4 regions of the Rossellomorea sp. GQ25 genome follow, and region 1 is predicted to be linked to each of the others. Evidence: riboswitches for the same ligand, from Rfam matches in the RefSeq annotation. Region 1 holds a riboswitch; each other region holds the start of a gene.

The links. A riboswitch is a leader RNA that binds a small molecule or an ion and turns the genes downstream of it on or off. The one in region 1 is predicted to bind S-adenosylmethionine.
Region 2: another riboswitch for S-adenosylmethionine. It lies ahead of AC6CIB_RS03975 (Fur-regulated basic protein FbpA); the one in region 1 lies ahead of metK (methionine adenosyltransferase).
Region 3: another riboswitch for S-adenosylmethionine. It lies ahead of AC6CIB_RS02015 (YezD family protein); the one in region 1 lies ahead of metK (methionine adenosyltransferase).
Region 4: another riboswitch for S-adenosylmethionine. It lies ahead of AC6CIB_RS15810 (2,3-diketo-5-methylthiopentyl-1-phosphate enolase); the one in region 1 lies ahead of metK (methionine adenosyltransferase).

The regions. Positions count from the first base shown of each region.
Region 1 covers NZ_JCAXEQ010000009.1:18,651-21,762, forward strand. Annotated here, with positions in the region: gene pckA (phosphoenolpyruvate carboxykinase (ATP)) at 1-497, opposite strand, end outside; SAM riboswitch class I at 823-967, shown strand; gene metK (methionine adenosyltransferase) at 1,179-2,381, shown strand; gene AC6CIB_RS20875 (gamma carbonic anhydrase) at 2,582-3,097, opposite strand.
Region 2 covers NZ_JCAXEQ010000001.1:713,566-716,677, forward strand. Annotated here, with positions in the region: gene AC6CIB_RS03970 (protoporphyrinogen oxidase) at 1-1,013, opposite strand, end outside; SAM riboswitch class I at 1,246-1,353, shown strand; gene AC6CIB_RS03975 (Fur-regulated basic protein FbpA) at 1,460-1,675, shown strand; partial or broken gene AC6CIB_RS03980 (four-helix bundle copper-binding protein) at 1,725-2,002, opposite strand; gene AC6CIB_RS03985 (hypothetical protein) at 2,099-2,275, shown strand; gene spoIIP (stage II sporulation protein P) at 2,368-3,112, opposite strand, start outside.
Region 3 covers NZ_JCAXEQ010000001.1:368,264-371,375, reverse strand. Annotated here, with positions in the region: gene cysP (sulfate permease) at 1-241, opposite strand, end outside; gene AC6CIB_RS02020 (phosphoadenylyl-sulfate reductase) at 257-955, opposite strand; gene AC6CIB_RS02015 (YezD family protein) at 1,055-1,210, opposite strand; SAM riboswitch class I at 1,297-1,402, opposite strand; gene AC6CIB_RS02010 (MaoC/PaaZ C-terminal domain-containing protein) at 1,566-1,967, opposite strand; gene AC6CIB_RS02005 (MaoC family dehydratase N-terminal domain-containing protein) at 1,964-2,413, opposite strand; gene fabG (3-oxoacyl-ACP reductase FabG) at 2,435-3,112, opposite strand, start outside.
Region 4 covers NZ_JCAXEQ010000005.1:31,920-35,031, reverse strand. Annotated here, with positions in the region: gene AC6CIB_RS15820 (carbon-nitrogen family hydrolase) at 1-320, opposite strand, end outside; gene AC6CIB_RS15815 (pyridoxal phosphate-dependent aminotransferase) at 442-1,626, shown strand; SAM riboswitch class I at 1,677-1,779, shown strand; gene AC6CIB_RS15810 (2,3-diketo-5-methylthiopentyl-1-phosphate enolase) at 1,893-3,107, shown strand; gene AC6CIB_RS15805 (2-hydroxy-3-keto-5-methylthiopentenyl-1-phosphate phosphatase) at 3,107-3,112, shown strand, end outside.

The sequences.
Region 1 (3,112 bases):
GCTGGATCTGCCTTGAAGTTCGGGGCAGAAACGACGGTGAATTCTGATTGATGACCCTTTAGCTCTTCTTGTGTAGGGCGAATGAATAATTGGTGAGCGAAAAGATTATGCCAAGCGAATTCGTTGATCACTTGAATCGGTAGTCTATGTTTTGGGTCAGCACCTGCGAACCCTTTAAATGAAAATACTTCTTCTTTTTCTTTTAAGTAATCTAATACTTTTGTATATAGTTTATCGAATGATTCTGAAGAGATTGGTTGATTGACAGAACCCCACTCAATCTTATCCTTCGTGGATGGTTCTTCTACAATGAATTTATCCTTAGGAGAGCGTCCTGTGTATTTACCAGTTTCTGCTCTGACTGCACCTGATGATGTTAAAACGCCTTCATTTCGTTGAAGGACTTTTTCAACTAGTTGGGAAACAGATAATTGTTCCTGAATGTTTTGACCGTTAAGTAATTCTGTTAATTCATTAGACATGCTCACTGAATTCATTAGAACCCTTCCTTTATATAAATTTAATGATCTCGTTTGCTTCACAAAAATAGTATAACACAATTGAACCATTAGTCTATACTATTTATTCAATTTTATAATGTGTCTTCATATTGTCACATTTTTCGTCCAAATATAGCTTGTATCTTCTTATATATATGTAAAAAATATCATAATGTTTAGCCTCATTACCTAATTAGGTTATTTTATGAGGACAAGTTAGGTTGGAATCATGAAAGGAGTAAGCTTGAATGGTTAAACATGTCACTCGAAAAAAAGTTGACACCCTTTGTCCTAAACGTTATCATTGTTCCTTGAACGGATACTCTTATCCTGAGCTGGTGGAGGGAGCAGACCCTATGAAACCCAGCAACCTGCTAAATAGTGAATGGATCCTTTCTGTCTGAAACGATCCGATTAAGCGAAGGTGCTAAACTGAGGCAAGGTCTATGAACCTTGAACGATAAGAGAGAAAAGGCGCGGCTATGATCTGAAACCTTTCCTCTAATGCTTTTTTCGGGGAAGGGTTTTTTCTGTTTATAGTGGATCAAATGCACATAATTCATGATTTTCTTATAAAAAATTCATGTTTACTTCATACTACTTAGGGAAATGAGTACCGTATCTGTTTAATGTTTTGTTAGACCAAAGTCTAGCAATTACGCTTAAGGAGGAACCTTGATGTCAACTAAACGTCGTCTGTTTACATCTGAGTCCGTAACCGAAGGACATCCAGATAAAATTTGTGACCAAATCTCTGATTCAATTCTTGATGCAATTCTTACAAATGATCCGAATGCTCGTGTAGCATGTGAAACCTCTGTTACGACGGGTCTTGTTCTTGTTGCAGGTGAAATTACAACGAGTACATATGTCGATATTCCAAAAATCGTTCGTGAAACGATCCGTGAAATTGGCTACACTCGTGCAAAATATGGCTTTGATGCTGAAACATGTGCCGTATTAACATCCATCGATGAGCAATCTGCTGATATCGCTCAAGGTGTAGATCAGGCACTTGAAGCCCGTGAAGGTCAAATGACAGATGAAGAAATCGATGCAATCGGTGCAGGTGACCAGGGGTTAATGTTTGGGTTCGCTTGTAATGAAACGAAAGAGCTTATGCCTCTTCCGATTTCCCTTGCACACAAAATCTCCCGTCGTTTAACAGAAGTTCGTAAAGAAGAGATCCTTCCTTACCTGCGTCCCGATGGAAAAACTCAAGTAACGGTTGAATATGATGAAAACGATAAGCCGGTTCGTATTGACACGATCGTTATCTCAACTCAGCATCACCCTGAAGTGACGCTTGAGCAAATCCAACGTAACTTAAAAGAATATGTCATCGACCCTGTTGTACCGAAAGAACTGATCGATGAGCAAACAAAATACTTCATCAACCCAACTGGTCGTTTCGTTATCGGCGGTCCACAAGGTGATGCAGGGTTAACAGGCCGTAAAATCATCGTTGACACATACGGCGGATACGCTCGTCACGGTGGCGGTGCATTCTCTGGTAAGGATGCAACGAAAGTGGACCGTTCAGCGGCTTATGCAGCACGTTATGTAGCGAAGAACATTGTGGCAGCTGGTTTAGCTGAAAAATGTGAAGTTCAATTAGCGTATGCGATTGGGGTTGCTCAACCGGTATCCATCTCCGTTGATACATTTGGAACAGGAAAAGTATCAGAAGACGTACTAATTGATGTTGTTCGCAATAATTTTGACCTGCGTCCTGCAGGAATCATCAAAATGCTGGACCTTCGTCGTCCGATCTACAAGCAGACAGCTGCTTACGGACACTTTGGCCGTAACGATATTGATCTTCCTTGGGAGCGTACAAACAAAGCAGAAGCATTAAAAGCGGAAGCGTTAAGCGAATAAGGAAAGATAGAGATAGAAGGGACCAACACTTTTTTAGGGTGTTGGTCTTTTTGGCAATTTCGGATTTGGCGAAGCTTGTTGGTTCGTGTCGAATGTCAGATGAACCCTAAGTAGAAGATCCACCCCTTTTTTCCCCAGTCACACATGAAAAAATTCCATGAGTAATCTAATGAAGGTTGGGGTATCCCAAGTATAGGATATTAAAATGGTTTGATGCTTTTATAATATTGTCCTTTTTCTGCGTATTCTTTCGAAATTCGCTTCATTTCGCTAATATCATGTTCATTTAACTCTCTCACTACTTTTGCTGGACGACCGAATGCCAGCGTGTTGGGAGGAATGACTTTCCCTTGTGGAACAAGGCTTCCCGCCCCAATAAATGCTCCTTCACCAATTTCAGCATTATCGAGAATGATCGACCCCATTCCGATTAGAGCTTTTTTTCGGATTTTGCAGCTATGTAGAATCACTCCATGACCTATGGTTACTTCATCTTCAAGAATAAGAGGGTTATTTGGACTCTGATGAAGCATGGAATTATCCTGTATATTTACTTTATTACCGATTTTTGTTGGAGCCACATCCCCTCTGATGACGGTGTTAAACCAGATGCTGGACTCTTCACCGATCTCCACATCCCCGGAGATGGTCACATAATCGGCAATGTATGCCGAGTGAGCGATGATTGGTTTTTTATCATAATATGGATAGAGCATTTTTTACTACCCCTT
Region 2 (3,112 bases), on a different contig from region 1:
CATGTGCATGCATCACATTTCACATCTCTGCCGTTTGATACGATAAAGCCTGTTCCATCAGCAGGCAATTCCTCATCTGGAATGTTAAATCCAAGGTAAATCGAAATAAGTGAAGAATTTTTCAAGATTTTAAAATTAGGTTCAAGTTTTTCATGAGTCAGAATCTTCTGGGTTACGTCATGGGGTGTTGCGAATACCACATAATCCGCTTGAATCCTCCCATGACCATTAAGAGTCAGCTCATATTTGTCTCCTGTTTTTTGGAGGTTAGTTGTTTCTACTCCCTTTAAAATTGTCCCACTGGAACATTTTTCTTCTAAACGTTCAATGATGGCTGATAAACCATTTTTAAACGAGATGAACTTTTTATTGGACGCCCCTTGGAATTTTGGTTTATTGGCAGATAAACCTTTAATGATACTGCCGTATTTATTTTTATATTCAAGTAAGTATGGGAGTGTTGAGGCCATGGTGAGCTTATGCAAATTTCCAGAGTAGACCCCTGATAATACTGGAGCTACCTGCTTCTCAACAAGTTCCTTACCCAGGAATGCTTCTAAAAATTCGCCTATAGAACTCTCTTTTGTAAATTGTGTATTTTCCGTTTCAAGGTCTTTAAGTGCGTCAATCTTCCCTTCTTCTGACAACAGGGTGCTTTTTTTTAGAGACTCAACGGACATGGGAATTCCGAAAATCGTGTCTTGGGGAATCTTGTGTAATTCGCCATTTGTATATATGTAGGATGTGCCCGTTTCATTATAGACGAGTTCCTCTTGAAGTTGAATTTCCTCAACTAGAGGAAGAACCCCTTCATTACGGGCAACGATGGAATCTGCTCCTGCTTCCATTATGAACTCGCCTTCTCTTATCGTTCTAATTTTGCCACCGAGCTGCTGATTTCGCTCGATTAGGATTAACTCGATATCTATTTTTCGTTCTATGGACATTTTTTGAAGATGGTACAGCGTTGTTAATCCTGTAATTCCTCCACCTACGACAACCACTGTCTTCATACGATTCACTCCAATAAGTTTATGTATACAGATTATCATGTTTTTTGTTGAATAGAAAAAGATTCTGTGTCTGAAATGGTAAAAAAGTATGGGAATGAGGGTTAGGTTCAACAGTTTTATTTTCAACAATTCCCCTCATCTGTCCTATAATCTATTTCCACAATCTAATCCCTAGTTGACAACTATGAATACTTATGTATATAATATAAGAAATCTATGACGACTATATAGCCACTTATCCAGAGAGGAAGAGGGACTGGCCCGATGATGCCTCAGCAACAGATTCTACATCGTAGAACACTGTGCTAATTCCACAAGCATTTCGCTTGGAAGATGAGTTGAAGTTTGATACATCAAGCCTTCTTCTTATCTACTAGGAAGAGGGCTCTTTTTAATGAGAGAGCCTCTTCCTCTGTTCGTATACATTATAAGAGGAGTGATCAAAAATGGGCAAAATCCTTCAGGAAGCGATTCATAATCGAAGAAATGAGTTAATAAACAAATTAATTGTCCACAACATTTTCAAAAAAGGGGACAAACAATTATTTGAGTTGACGCTGCAAGAACTTGAGGACGAATACAAATATCTTCAAAAGGAATGCCATCCGCATAGCGATGTTGGCTCCATTCATTGGAAAAATTGTGAAAAATTAAGCAGTTAAAGAGCAGCAATCCAAGGAAGTGGATTGCTGCTTCCTTATTTTTCAATACTTAAGCTAACTGTCTGCAATCATCTGCACCCTTAAAGCATGCATCTGCTCATTTTGACAATGGTTGTGATCTTGTTTCTTACACTCATTTCCGCATGATTCACAAATCACTGTACAAGCTGAAGCAAGTTCAGCCACCAATGACGTTCCTCTCACCAAAGCTTATTCCAAAAATCCACACATGTCTGCACATTCACGGTCCATACGAATGCAGTCCACCATCATTCCTACATTATCTTCCTTTAGACATGCATCAAATCAATGGTTGCACGCCTCCATGCATACGTGTAAAGTTTGAATCGCTATTAGATTGTTATTTTGGGACAATTCTGAATCTCCTCCTTGTATAAATTTTAAGTATAGTAGTCTTCAAGTATGGTTACCTTTGCGGCTGCCTTTAGCTCTATTTCTATTTTGATCTTTTCTGTGATCAGTTCTGTCGGGAAGATTCCTTCGTTGTTAAAGGCATTCGTGATAGTGAATGTGTTGGATGCGGATAAGGGTACGGTTAGTTTGTTGGCAGGTACGGTGGTGATTGCGATGTTTATTTAGTAGATCATAATTGTGTCAGTTACGGAAACCACTCTCCACGGGAACAGAAAAAAGACGTCTACCACTCGGCATACGTCTTTTCTCTCTATCACTTATTGTGCATTCACCTCGATAGCATCCTTCTTGTAATATTCTGCAAAGATCTCCGCGAACGCTTCTGTAGAGTTATACAATTCCACTAAATTATTTTCCACTCCGCCAAACTCAAGTAACATGGCTCTCTCGGTTAGGTCCTGATTGTAGACCCCGTTACCTTCTGCTCTTGTTTTGATGAAGACACCCCGGCTGATGCCAGGATATTTTTCCTCCAGTTTAGCATTCAATTCCTTTGCGATCTTAAGGTTCTTTTCGAAGTTTTTGTTTTCTTTTCCTACGATAAAAAATAAGCGTGCATAGTTTTTACCGTTAATGGTTTTGGTAGTGATGCTACGTGGCTGAGAATCCCGATGGATATCAATCAGGTACGTTAGGTCATCATTTTGGGCGATAGCTTCTTGTACTAGTCCCCTTGATAACTGATAGGATTCAAAATATGTCCATGACTTGTCTTTGAGTGCTTTGTTTACATCTGTCTTATCCTGAACCGCTCCAATACCCCGTGCTTCAAGCTCTTGCTTCAATTTGGATCCGACAGCAATGACGTTGACCTTCTCGTTGGTACTCGCTGGATCTTTCGAATCGTTATTCTTAATCAGCGGGCTAAACGCTTCCCAGCTGTGTGAATGATAGATGTAGACGGATTTTTCATCAATCTCTTGAACTCCGTCTCCTGAATGGTTGTTGGCCTGATCGATTTGACTCTGATCGATTTCCTGATCTTTCAACTGATCTTCTGTA
Region 3 (3,112 bases), on a different contig from region 1:
TGACCACGATTTTGATGGAGAGTACATGTTCCGGGATAATCCCTGAACTAATGGTTTTAACTACTTCTCCACCACCTAAAACCGCTCCGCTCAGGACACCTGCAGCGCAGATCCATAAAGAATTCTTGATGTTTTTTATTGCTCCTGCACCATATGCAACCCCCATCGATGCTGCCGCTCCGCTGGCACCAATGTTCATAGCGAAGAACAAACTTATGATCAGGGCGAATATTTCAAGCAAAGAATGTCACCTCTTTTAATGAAGACCGCATTCAGTTTTCCCTTTTCCTTTCCATCTTCCGGAGCGGAGATCCTTTATGTCTATGGCTGGAGTTGTACAATGGAAGCATCCGATACTTGGATACCCCTGATCATGAAGTGGATTATAGGATAGGTTATGCTTATGGACATACCTCCAAATCTCCTTCCAGGTCCAGTGAATTAAAGGACAAATTTTAACTGATTGGAACTTGTCATCCTTATTGATGAATTCAACCTGACTTCTTGTAGGTGATTGTTCTCTTCTTAATCCTGAAATCCAGGCATTCCCTTTGGATAAGGAATCTTGTAAAGGGTCAAGCTTTCGAATTTGACAGCATTGGTTCGGGTTTCTCTCCCACAACTTATCTCCATATGTTACTGCTTGCTCTTGGAGCGTTAATTCAGGCTTTTTCATATGAATGGTGATACCAGGATATTTCTCCTTCACCTTTTCAATCGTTTCATAGGTTTCCTTGAAATGAACACCTGTATCAAGAAATACTATGGTTGCTTTCGGTTGTACTTTGGTTAGGAGATCGATTAATACGATCCCTTCTATGCCAAAACTGCATGCATATACGACACTTTCACCATAATGGTCATACGCCCACTCAAGGACGTTTAACGCTCCTTTATAGACCGGATCAATTTCAAATTGGATGGATGGTTTTTTCCAAGTTTGATAGGTTAACATGATACACCCCTTTCCCGCTCATCCAAACAAAAAGAGGCGATAACAAGATATAGGGATTTCCTTTATCTGTGTTATGCGCCTCTAGTTTGTCTAGTCAGCTTATTTAATTCGCACTTTCTCGTTTTTCTCCAATTGAATGACTTTACCGTCCTGAACCACAATGGTAATCGATCCAAAACTCATCGTCTTCAACATTGAAGTGATCTTCTCGACTACTACATCATTCTCTGCTTCTTGATTTTTTTCTTTAGCCACATGATTCCCCCCATTTTCATCTTATCCAGAAAAATCATGAATGAAAAAAACAACCCTCCATTTTGGAAAGTTGTTCAGGTAAGGATACCTTATCTTCCAAAATGACTTCACATTTTGCTGGAATTAGCACCTTACATAACGTAGGTTGCTGGGCTTCGCGGGGCCAGATCCCTCCACCACTCTGGATAAGAGTTATTAATTTTAATATTCTAAATAATATCATATTCTACAGAGAAGTCAACCCGAGTTTTTCGATCGGATTTATGTCTTTTGACTTATTTTTTTCAAAAAGCTTAATTCTCTTTATTTCTATTCGCTTTATAAACGCTATAGGACACTATTTTCATCTGAATGATCAAAATAATTGAAACATCAATTTACCTTCGATCACTTTCTTCTGATCCTGGTTGACGGCATAGACGTTAAAATGCAAGAGATTATCCTGTTTTTTTGATACTTCTGCAATCAATGTAATGACATCGTCCAAGAAAACCATCCCTTTAAAGCGGACGGTGTACTCTTTGATAAATCCTTCTTCATAATGATCACTAAAAAGCTTGGAGATATTGCCCATTGTCCACATGCCATGAGCAATGATTCCTGGAAGCCCCAGTTTAAGGGCTTCCTCATCGATCGTATGAATGGGGTTATAATCCCCCGATGCTCCTGCATATTTGATTAAGTCGATTCTCGAGACTGGAGCTAATTCAACAAAGGGAAGGGTTTCATCTATAGTAAGGGATGATAGTTTAGTCATTTTCCCAACCTCTCTCTAACCGTTTCAGTGATAATGACAATCGCCTCAGAGGTGAAAATCCTATTCCCTCCAGAATCTTCACCGATGTCTTCTATCACAAGAAAACCAAGTGTTCCACCCGATCCTTTCCGCTCATAGTAATCTTTTATCTCCGTATAACACTGAATCCTTTCCCCGACCTTCAGTGGTCTTTCATAGTGAAAAGATTGTTCCCCATGAATTAACCCGACGTTCGGTAAATGAAAACCTTCAATCGTTCCGTAGTCGAACACTCTAGGAAAAGTGGGGGGAGCGATATTCCCCCTGTATCTAGACCGTTTACCTGCTTCTTCATCCACATAAATGGGACGTGGATCACCGATGGCTTCGGCAAACTTACGGACCGCTCCATTTTCAACACAATTTTCTATGGAAGTTGAACGTTTACCAATATAAGATTGAAACATATCCTTCACCTCTTTCTCCCTTTAGGCTTTCGGCCCTCCAGCTACGTAGAGGACTTGTCCATTAACGAATGACGATCTTTCATCCGCAAAAAACGCCACTGCATTCGCTATATCTTCCGGCTGCCCGCTTCTTCCTACAGGAATTCCTTGAAGACTCGCTTCCACCAGTTGTTCAAAGGTAATCCCGATTCGCTTCGCCGTTTCTCTAGTCATTTCCGTTTCTATGAATCCGGGGGCTACTGCATTGGTCGTAATCCCCAGAGGACCAAGCTCTATTGCCAAAGTTTTCGTTAAGCCTTGAAGACCTGCTTTAGCCGTAGCGTAATTTGCCTGTCCCCGGTTACCAAGTGCAGATGTAGAAGAGATATTAATCATACGGCCATACCTGTTCTTCACCATATAACCTTGCGCTGCTTTCGCTACGTTAAATGATCCTTTCAAATGCACATCCATGACCGTTTGCCAATCTGTATCGGTCATTTTAAATAGCAGGTTGTCTCTGATGACTCCTGCATTGTTGACGACTATATCAACGGAGCCGAAAGTTTCAAAGACTTCGTTGACGGCCTCTTCTACTTCCTTGAATTCTATTACATTCGCAACTCTTATAAATATTTTATACTCTCCCAATTCCTTACTGACTTCCATCAGTGCCTCTTCATTCACGTCAATGATGGCAACCTTTGCCCCTTCTTCTGC
Region 4 (3,112 bases), on a different contig from region 1:
ACCAACTCGCCTTTTGAATTCGTAACTAAAAGGGTATTGGACACCCCATCCTGCGTTTTCTGTGCAATAGAACCACCTACAATATGAATAGAATATTTCTTTGATAGGGCAGACAGGAAGGAGATTGAATCTTTTGCTCCTTCATCAGCGATTTCCTCCATTCTTGTAAGGTCATATCCAGTCGTCCACAGTTCAGGGAGTACAACCGTATCACAGCCTTCGTCACACGCTCTTTTAACCCATTGTTCTACTTTTTGCTTGTTTTTTTCGGGATCCCCGAACACAATATCCATTTGTGCAAGACCTATCTTTTGAATCATTTCTTTCACCTCATTATGGACTTTTGGAATTTATTCCTTTACATTCTTTATTTTCCGTTATATCATTTGTGACTAGAATTTGAAAGTAATTAATTTTCAAAAAAATGTAGTGGGTGAGTGTATGAAAACCTTTAGTAAGGCAAAACGATTAGATTTATTACCTGAACAATTTTTCGCATCCCTCGCGGAAACAGTGAATGCTGTGGTCAAAGAGGGACATGATGTCATTAATTTGGGCCAGGGAAATCCGGATCAACCGACTCCTCCACATATTGTGGAAAAACTGACAGAAGCAGCAGCTTCCCCGTCCAATCATAAGTATCCTCCATTTCGCGGCTTATCGTCCTTTAAAGAGGCGATTGCTGCTTTCTACCTTCGTGAATATGGTGTGGAATTAGACCCGGAAACAGAGGTAGCTGTGCTGTTCGGAGGAAAGGCAGGGTTAGTTGAAATCCCTCAATGTTTATTGAATCCTGGTGATGAGGTATTGGTGCCCGATCCCGGTTATCCTGATTATTTATCAGGGGTGGCATTGGCAGAAGCACGTATGATTAAAATGCCTCTACGAGAGAAAAATGGATTTCTGCCTGATTATCGTGAACACTCTCGTAATGAGCTGGAAAATGCGAAGCTAATGTTTCTGAATTACCCTAATAACCCTACTGGAGCGATCGCCACAAAATCATTCTTTGAAGAAACAGTCACTCTTGCCAATCAGCATGATATTTGTGTTGTACATGATTTTGCCTATGGAGCTATAGGGTTTGATGGAAATAAGCCCATAAGCTTCTTGGAAACAAAAGGAGCAAAAGATGTGGGGATTGAGATTTATACATTATCGAAAACGTATAATATGGCTGGCTGGAGAGTGGGGTTTGCAGTAGGGAATAAGAGTGTCATAGAAGCGATCAACCTCCTCCAAGATCACTTATATGTGAGTCTGTTCGGTGCTATTCAAGAAGCGGCTACCACTGCCCTTTTAAGTTCCCAGGAATGCGTACATGAGCTTGTTTCAACATACGAAGAAAGAAGAAAACTATTAATCTCCGGACTTCAGGAAATAGGGTGGGATGTAAAAGCTCCACAAGGTTCCTTCTTTGCTTGGTTAAAAGTACCTGAGGGATTCACCTCTGTAGAGTTCTCTACTTATTTACTTGAAAAAATCAAAGTCGCTGTAGCCCCGGGAGTTGGCTTTGGAGAATTCGGAGAAGGGTATGTACGTGTAGGACTATTAACCACAAACGAGCGGATAAAAGAAGCGATTTCGCGTATTGAAAATTTAGAATTATTCCATAAAAGGGATTGACAGAAGTTGAAATTGGTGCAATAATCCAACTGAAATAATGAATAATGAAATTCTTATCAAGAGCAGGCGGAGGGACCAGCCCTATGAAGCCCGGCAACCGACTTATTCAAGCACGGTGCTAATTCTTGCAGCAATAATGCTGACAGATAAGAAAGAGTGACTTTATCAAACCTCTTCTTATTTGGAAGAGGTTTTTTGTTTACCCGGGCTTATGAAATCAACATGCGGATAAGAATAGCATGTTTTCAAAAGGAGGCAGGACAACAATGAGTGAAGTGATAGCCACATATGAACTAAAGGGAAAGAGTGGTTCATTCGAGAAAAAGGCAGAGGGAATCGCCCTGGGATTGACGGTCGGTTCATGGACGGACTTACCGCTCCTGGAACAGGATCAATTGCGCAAGTACAAGGGGAGAGTCGTTTCTGTGAAAGAGTGGGAGGGTAAAAATGGACCCAGAGGTAAGGTGCAAATTGGCTATCCCGGTCATAATTATTCAAATGATATCCCAGCCATCCTTACTACGGTATTCGGCAAGCTTTCCCTGGATGGTGAAGTGAAATTAGTAGATATAGAGTTTTCCAGTGACTTAAAAAAAGCCTATCCTGGGCCACGGTTTGGAATAGAAGGAATCAGGGAGCTAACAGGTGTACAAGAAAGACCCCTGTTAATGAGCATCTTTAAAGGCGTAATCGGCAGGGATCTTACCTACCTTGAAACTCAATTAAGGGCACAGGCTCTAGGGGGAGTCGACGTAGTAAAAGACGATGAGATTCTCTTTGATAATTCACTAACACCTTTCACTGAGAGGATCAATATAGGGAAAAGAGTGTTATACGAGCTGTTTGAAGAGACAGGTAAGAAAACGTTGTATGCTGTAAACCTAACAGGAAGGACTTCAGAATTACGTGATAAAGCAAGAAAAGCACGTGAGCTTGGAGCCCATGCCCTTTTATTCAATGTGTTTTCATACGGCCTGGATGTTCTCCAGGAATTGAGGGAGGACCCTGAGATCGGATTGCCGATTATGGCCCACCCTGCATTTGCAGGTGCTGTTGCTTCATCTCCTGCACATGGTGTGAGCTATTCTTTATGGTTAGGGAAATTCTTACGAATGGCCGGAGCTGATTTTTCTTTATTTCCATCTCCATACGGAACTGTCGCATTAGATAAGAACCAAGTCCTGTCGCTCAGTCATGAGTTAACAAAGGATGACGATCAACTAAGAAGATCATTGCCCGTACCGTCAGCTGGCATTCATCCTGCGCTTGTACCGCTTTTGATGAAGGATTTTGGTTTAGACTGTGTCATTAATGCAGGTGGTGGCATCCATGGCCATTCAGATGGGGCAATTGGAGGGGGAAAGGCATTCGTCCAAGCAATTGAAGCAGTTTTAAGAGGAGAGTCTCTGACAGATGCTGCAGATACCCATAGTGAGCTTCGTAAAGCACTATCCCTATGGGGAGAGGAGGTAAAGGTATAGTGACG